DNA from 2 places in the Paenibacillus sp. FSL H3-0469 genome. Region 2 is predicted to be linked to the other one. Evidence: predicted binding sites of a transcription regulator. Region 2 holds the regulator's gene; the other holds the start of a gene.
The links. The regulator NrdR, encoded in region 2, represses ribonucleotide reductase genes. The targets are predictions, from matches to a motif close to AACACNATATATNGTGTT.
Positions count from the first base shown of each region.

Region 1: the regulator NrdR is predicted to act here: its motif matches at 1,702-1,719, upstream of nrdI (class Ib ribonucleoside-diphosphate reductase assembly flavoprotein NrdI).

Region 1 is NZ_CP150302.1:2,638,759-2,642,169, reverse strand. Features, by position in the region: gene nrdE (class 1b ribonucleoside-diphosphate reductase subunit alpha) at 1-1,267, opposite strand, end outside; gene nrdI (class Ib ribonucleoside-diphosphate reductase assembly flavoprotein NrdI) at 1,254-1,613, opposite strand; gene NSS83_RS11465 (sigma-70 family RNA polymerase sigma factor) at 2,137-2,673, shown strand; gene NSS83_RS11460 (hypothetical protein) at 2,670-3,411, shown strand, end outside.
Region 2 is NZ_CP150302.1:7,031,708-7,035,118, forward strand. Features, by position in the region: gene coaE (dephospho-CoA kinase) at 1-335, shown strand, start outside; gene NSS83_RS30535 (lytic transglycosylase domain-containing protein) at 335-898, shown strand; gene NSS83_RS30540 (alpha/beta-type small acid-soluble spore protein) at 1,018-1,236, opposite strand; gene nrdR (transcriptional regulator NrdR) at 1,402-1,878, shown strand; tRNA gene NSS83_RS30550 (tRNA-Ala) at 2,129-2,204, shown strand; tRNA gene NSS83_RS30555 (tRNA-Lys) at 2,214-2,286, shown strand; gene NSS83_RS30560 (transcriptional regulator) at 2,737-3,384, opposite strand.

The DNA.
Region 1 (3,411 bases), 3.4 Mb from region 2:
CGGATTCACGGATCTTACCGTGCTCCATCACGTTCACGATGTTCAGGGAAGCCAGGTTGCAGCTGATATCGCGGCGGATCTCGTCCTGCTGTCCGTAGTCATTAATCTCCGAAGTCTCCTGCAATTGAAAAATCTCGGTACACAGGTTAGACATCTTGATCTGACCCACACCCCGCAGGGCATGAGCAGCGTTGGCATTGCTCTTGTTCATAATATAGGGATAGCCCGATTCAAGCTGGATCATGGCGATCTTGGTCAGCATGTCGCGTGCGCTCATGGCGATTCTTTTCTTCACGCGCGGATCGGCAAGCAGAGTATCATACATGACGTCCAGATCCATGTCATCCAGGTGCGTACCATACGCCTGATAGACCGTGTAAGGAGCGAACACATGCAGCGGCTGATTATCCTGTGCGAGCTTGTAGAAGCGGTTAGGCACGATCAGACCGATAGACAACGTCTTCAGGCGTGTCCGTTCGTCGGCGTTAATCTTTTTGCTGTCCAGGAACTCCAGTACATCCCAGCCAAAAATATTATAATAAGCCGCGCCCGAACCCTTACGCTGGCCCATCTGGTCCGCATAGGAGAAGCCGTCTTCCATGAGCTTCAGGACAGGCATGATGCCTTTGGCCGCATCCTCAACACCCTTAATCGTCTCACCGCGCGAGCGCAGCTTGGACAGATTGACGGCAACGCCGCCCCCGATTTTTGACAGCTGCATGCAGGTATTCAGCACATAGTTGATCGAATTGAGCGAGTCATCCATTTCCAGCAGGAAGCAGGAGACCATCTCGCCGCGGCGGCTTTTACCGGCATTGAGGAAGGTTGGTGTCGCCGGCTGCAGGCGCTGTTCCATCATCGAGCGGGCCAGTGTGCGGGCGGTCTCCACGTTGCCCCGGCCCAAATGCAGAGCCACTACCGCTACGCGGTCCGGATAATGCTCCAGGTACTGCTTACGGTCATTGGTTTTGACGGCATAGTCGGTATAGAACTTGGAAGCCGCCATATAGGAAGGGAAGCGGAAATTATAGTCATGGGCGATCCGGTAGACATCCTCCATCTCAGCAGCGGAGTAACGGTCGTACAGGTCCTCGTAGTAATCATTGGCAATCATATAATCAATCTTGGCTTTGGTATCCGTGAAGGTCAGGCTGCGCCGCTCCACATCCCGCATGAACTCAGCTACCGCCTCCTGGTCCTTATCCAATTGGAAAAAGCCGCTTTCGTCTCTCTTCATCAACATGTTGTTCAGTTCAATATGCCGCAACCCGGTCCACCTCCTGTTTTATGCGTTGTACATCACCAAATGTTCCCGACAATTCAAACTTGCCGACCACCGGTACGTTGTAACGCTGTGCAATCAGATCTGCGCTGTGCGCGTATAGCTCACCCCAGTTTTTGTTGCCGCTCGCGGCGATGCCCTTCAGCCTGGAATGGTTTCGTTCAAGGAATGTTGATACCTTCTCTGGAATCTGTCCAAATCCGGTGGTGTATGTAACAAGCACGTAAGGCTCGTCGATCGTCATATGCTCTTCGATTTGAACTGCCGGAAGCTTCAGTTTATTAATGAATCTTCTAACGTTGCCGGTCTTGGAATCGTAAGCAATCAACATGGCTCCTAACCTCCTATAACATGTAGCCCATTCTACTTGACAAATAAAGAATAGCGGATTTACTAGATTTATGGGCTTAGCTCTTATATACACTATATTTAGTAATGCTTAATCATTTTATATACCATATATTGAAAAGTCAAGCGGTGAACAAGCCCTCACAGCCGCCCAAAATGCCTCTCCAAATCGCCAATCCCACGCCCCGCCTGCATTCTATTCTCTTATAATTAATTAGTATTTTTTTTAAGCAATTTGCGGGGCTGTGGAATGGTCCGAATGGGGCATTTGGAGAAGGGGAGGCGGCTATAAAATTTGAAAGCGCTCTGCCGTCGGCGGATGGAGTTTTGATGGCACTTCGTACATTAGACGCTGCTCCAATTTTTTGGGGGATCAGATCTGTTGTATTTTGTACACTTGATTTCAGCTAACAGGGGCTAATTGAGCAGATGCGTGCCCCAATATTTTCAATAACAGGGAACCATATCGGTCGGCAGGAGTCTTATTAGGTGAGAGGGGAGAGAACATGCAGAGTAAAGAACTAACGTATAGCATGACCTGTGCCTCATCGGTATCGCTGCGCGAGATGATGGAGACCTACGGGCAGGATGTATGGAATTATGCTTTTTTCTTAACCCGCAGCCGGGAGCAGGCGAATGATATCAGCCAGGAGGTATTCCTCAAGGCCTACAAGAGCATCGGCAAGTACCGGGGGCAGTCCACTCTGAAAACCTGGCTGCTCACCATTACCCGCAACACCGCGTTCAGCTTAAGGAAGAGCAGCTTCTGGCGGAGGTTCGTTCCGCTGGGCAGCCATCAGGATAAAGGGGGCGTCTTGTCCGCAGAACAAGAGGCTATCGGCAATCAGTACGCGAACCGCATCTGGGAGATCATTATGGAGCTGCCGGACAAGTACCGGGAGGTGCTGGTGCTGGACATTCAGCAGGATCTGTCAGTCGCTGAGCTGTCCGCGCTGCTTGGAATCGCGCAGGGGACGGTCAAATCCAGGCTCGGACGGGCCAGAATGAAAGTGAGAGCAGCGATGAAGGAGGAAGACCAGTGAAGACAAGACAAGAGCATGAGCAAGTGAAGGTGATGAGCGGGGAGAAGGACTGGTATAAGCAAGCCGGACGGATTCCGCTTGTAGAACCGGGATTCACGCCACAACTTATGGCGCGGATTGAAGAGGCTGCCCATGAATCCTCTAATCATACAAGCCGCCGCCGCTTCAGCCGTATGGCTGCCTTCGGCGGACTGACAGCTATCCTGCTGCTTGGCGCGCTGGTCTGGCCGTTTGGCCCAGGGGCCGGGCTTGATCCGGCAGGGAGGCTGGCAGCGGTCTTTAAGCCTGGCTCGGGAGCGGCTGTGGTGCAGCCGTCGGCGTCTCCTTCGGCTACTCAGCAAGGACTGGGCCTGTACGAGATATCGGCAGAGTTTGAATTAGGCGGTCTTAAGTACTATATGCCTCTTCCACTAGACCGCAATAAGGCTGCTGCGATGGCTGTTGAGACCTCTGCTGGAATTGTCTGGTCACCTCCGCCGCCTGTGGTTGACTATCTCAAGCCTAAATACACACACAATACAGAGCCGTATACTCTCTATCTGACTCCAAAAGGGCATGCAGAGCTATCTAAGGATTCAGCACAGCGGTTGTATGTCTTTCCTTTATACGCTGGAGGCGCACAGTCATATTTGTCACTGGGAAGTTTATTTGGAGCGGGAGATTATCTTTTATTTTCCAGCAGCAGCTATACTATTGGAGAGAATGCCAAAAGGTCAGGGGCCAAGCTGTATGTGATGG
Region 2 (3,411 bases):
CGGCAATCCGCAGGGAGATCAAGGACAGAATGTATGCGCTTGAGCAGGAGAATCCGCAGCGGCTGGTCATTGTCGACATTCCGCTGCTCTACGAATCAGAGCTGGATTCCTTATTTGAGCAGATTATTGTGGTCTATGTTCCGAGAAGGGTGCAGTTAGCCCGCCTCATGGAGCGCAGCGGAATGAAGCTGGAACAGGCTGAGGACCGGCTGAGGTCGCAGATGGATATTGAGCTGAAGCGCAGGAAAGCGAATTATGTGATCGACAATAGCAGTGATCTGCAGTCTGCCGAGCTTCAGGTTGCCCGGTTGTGGGACAGGCTGGGCTTGATATGATGAAGTGGTTACGTAAAAAAAGAGTCCTGCTGCTGTTGTTCATCGGCTTCACCGCGATTCTGTTTCTAGGCTCCAACTGGATGTCATGGTTTTATCCTATTCATTATAAAGCAGAGATCCGCCAGCACAGCCGGACGTATGAGATGGACCCGTTCCTGGTGGCATCCATTATCCGTGTGGAGACCAATTATAAGACCGGACGCGAATCTAAAAAAGGAGCACTCGGACTGATGCAGCTTATGCCGGATACCGCCAAGTGGGCGCTAGAAAAGGCCAAGCTTCCTGAGGTATCGCTGGAACGGCTGAAGGAAGAGCCCTCGTCCAACATTGAACTGGGTACCTGGTATTTGTCTACGCTCTCTAAGCAGTTTGACGGCAACCGTATAGCAGTTATCGCCGCCTACAATGCCGGACCCGGCAAGGTGCAGAGCTGGCTGGATGAAGGGCAGTGGGACGGAACAGAAGCCTCTGTGAAGGACATTCCGTTCGGTGAGACCCGTCATTACGTGCAGCGTGTGATTTATTATTATGATCAATACACCGAGCTCTACAGTGAGTTCTAGGATGAGTTCTAGAGTGCCTGTTACTTCTGCTGCTGTTATGTAAAAAGAAGCATCAAACGGCCGGAGCCGTTCGATACTTCTTAGGCAAGCTTATGTCGTGTTTAGCAGGTTATTTATACTTATTTGTACTGACCTGCCAATTGCTGTTCAGCCAGGGTTACAAGACGTTTAGTGATGTAACCACCGATCGAACCGTTTTCGTAAGAAGTTTTATTGCCTTGGTATCCGTCTGGGGAGAGGGTGATACCTAGTTCCTGGGCAACTTCATATTTCAGTTGTTCCAAGGCACCGCGTGAGTTTGGAGCTACCAGGTTATTGGAGTTGTTATTTTGGCTCATTGCTGTTCACCTCCTATCGGTTGGTAACTGTATTATGTGCCGGACATGTCAGATTCATAACAACAAATAAACGGTGTTTTCTGGAAATTAAATAATGCCCGCATAGCCCTGGTGTATCAAGGGACCGGGCCTACCCATTCTAATGATGAGGAAGTGAAGAAGCTTATGAAATGCCCTTACTGTGACCACACCAATACCAAAGTCTTGGACTCGCGCCCGGCCAATGAGAATAAGTCCATCCGCCGCAGGCGGGAATGCGAGCTGTGCAGCCGCCGTTTCACCACCTTCGAGATGATTGAAGAGACCCCCCTGATTGTGATTAAAAAAGGAGGCAGCCGTGAAGAGTTCAGCCGTGACAAAATCCTCCGCGGCCTGATCCGTGCCTGCGAGAAGCGTCCAGTCCCTGTAGAGCGCCTGGAGGTCATCGTATCCGAGGTGGAGAAAAGCCTGCGCGGCATCGCCCTCGCCGAGATCGAGAGCCGCCAGATCGGCGAGCTGGTCATGGAGCAGCTCTACCCTGTAGACGAGGTAGCCTACGTCCGCTTCGCGTCCGTGTACCGCCAGTTCAAGGACATTAACATGTTCATGAAGGAACTGAAGGGACTGCTGTCCAAGAACACGGAGGAGCTGGAGGGGCTGTAAGCGGTTTAGGGAGTAGAGGGGTTTGATTTATGGAGAGGGGCTGGCCTATGGGTTAAGGGCCGGCTCCCGGGCGGGTCGTTTTTGCTTGGAAATAATAATTTTGAAAAAGTGTTGACACTGAAGATGGATTTCTGTATTATATAGAAGTCGCCTACGAAACACATGGAAGAATAAGCGGCTTGAGCTTATCGCTCAGATCAGATTTTAGAATACATAATGTAATTCTAAATTGGTAAAATTGTAAAATTATGGGGCCATAGCTCAGCTGGGAGAGCGCATCGCTGGCAGCGATGAGGTCAGGGGTTCGATCCCCCTTGGCTCCACCAATCTCATATGGACTCTTAGCTCAGTTGGTAGAGCAGTAGACTCTTAATCTATTTGTCCAGGGTTCGAGCCCCTGAGAGTCCATCACATGAAGAACGGCAGAGATGCCGTTCTTTTGCTGTTTCATGGAATACGGGTGATTAAGAGGGGAGTACAACAGGGGCTTGAGGTCCATTCCCGAACCGCAACCCCAACCTCGACCCGCAAAATATGGTTTCCATCGATATCCTTCGGCTCTAAATGTGTCTAAAGGACTGCTACGGACCCCACAGCCCTTATCTTCTCTATTTAGCACTACTAAAAAGGCTAACGGACCGTATCGCGCTTATTACTTCATCACCATCAATATATGTGATGAAATCTAGCAAATAGCTTCATCTGAGTCCGTAAGCTTGGTAAAATTGTGCTTTTTGTAGAAATAGGCGCTCCTCGGTCCGTTACAGCTGATTGATACCTCTACTTCTCACGTTCACAGCCACGGAATTCAAGTGTTTTTACCCTATCAGCTTTATAATTCATGCTTCTGAACATACGCTACACTCTAAGCTGATATGTTCGATAACGCTGCTGTCCTCCGGCCACATCCAGTAACTGCTGTTCGACCAATTGATGCAGAATTCGTCTGGAGTGCCTATCCGTTACCCTGAGATGCTTAGCAAGCTCCAAAGGTGTGAATGCCCTGAGCAGACGTCTTGCGTAACGAAGAGTCTCCGCTTCAAGCCAAGTTAATGTGGAAGAAACATCTGTCGCAATGAATTTTCCTATAAATGACAACACCAACTGTTGACATTGCTTGGGTTCTTCGATAATCGAAGGATAAGCAACAGGAAGAAAAGTCCAGCTATCAAGGGCCAGTAAGCAATGCCGGCGGCATAGATCCTTGAAGCGTCTGACATCCAGATCTCTGGCGTGAGGTCCATAGCCTTGAATCTCAATCCCGCCTTTTGCACCTCCAGGCATATAAGCCAAGTCCAGATAGCGGTACCCGTTGTTGAAATCACGCACTTCCCATTCTGGAAACAAATGATCGAAATTACCGATTACCGGAAACCATACCTTGCGGAGAAATTCAACTGTTCCGTGGCCTAATCCTTTGCCAAGTAGCTCCTTGCGCCTGTGGTTGCTCTTATTCTTTAGATTGCGAACTAACCATTCCTCGTACTGCTGCTCAAATCGCGGCATCCGTACTCCTCCTCGAACACTCAACTT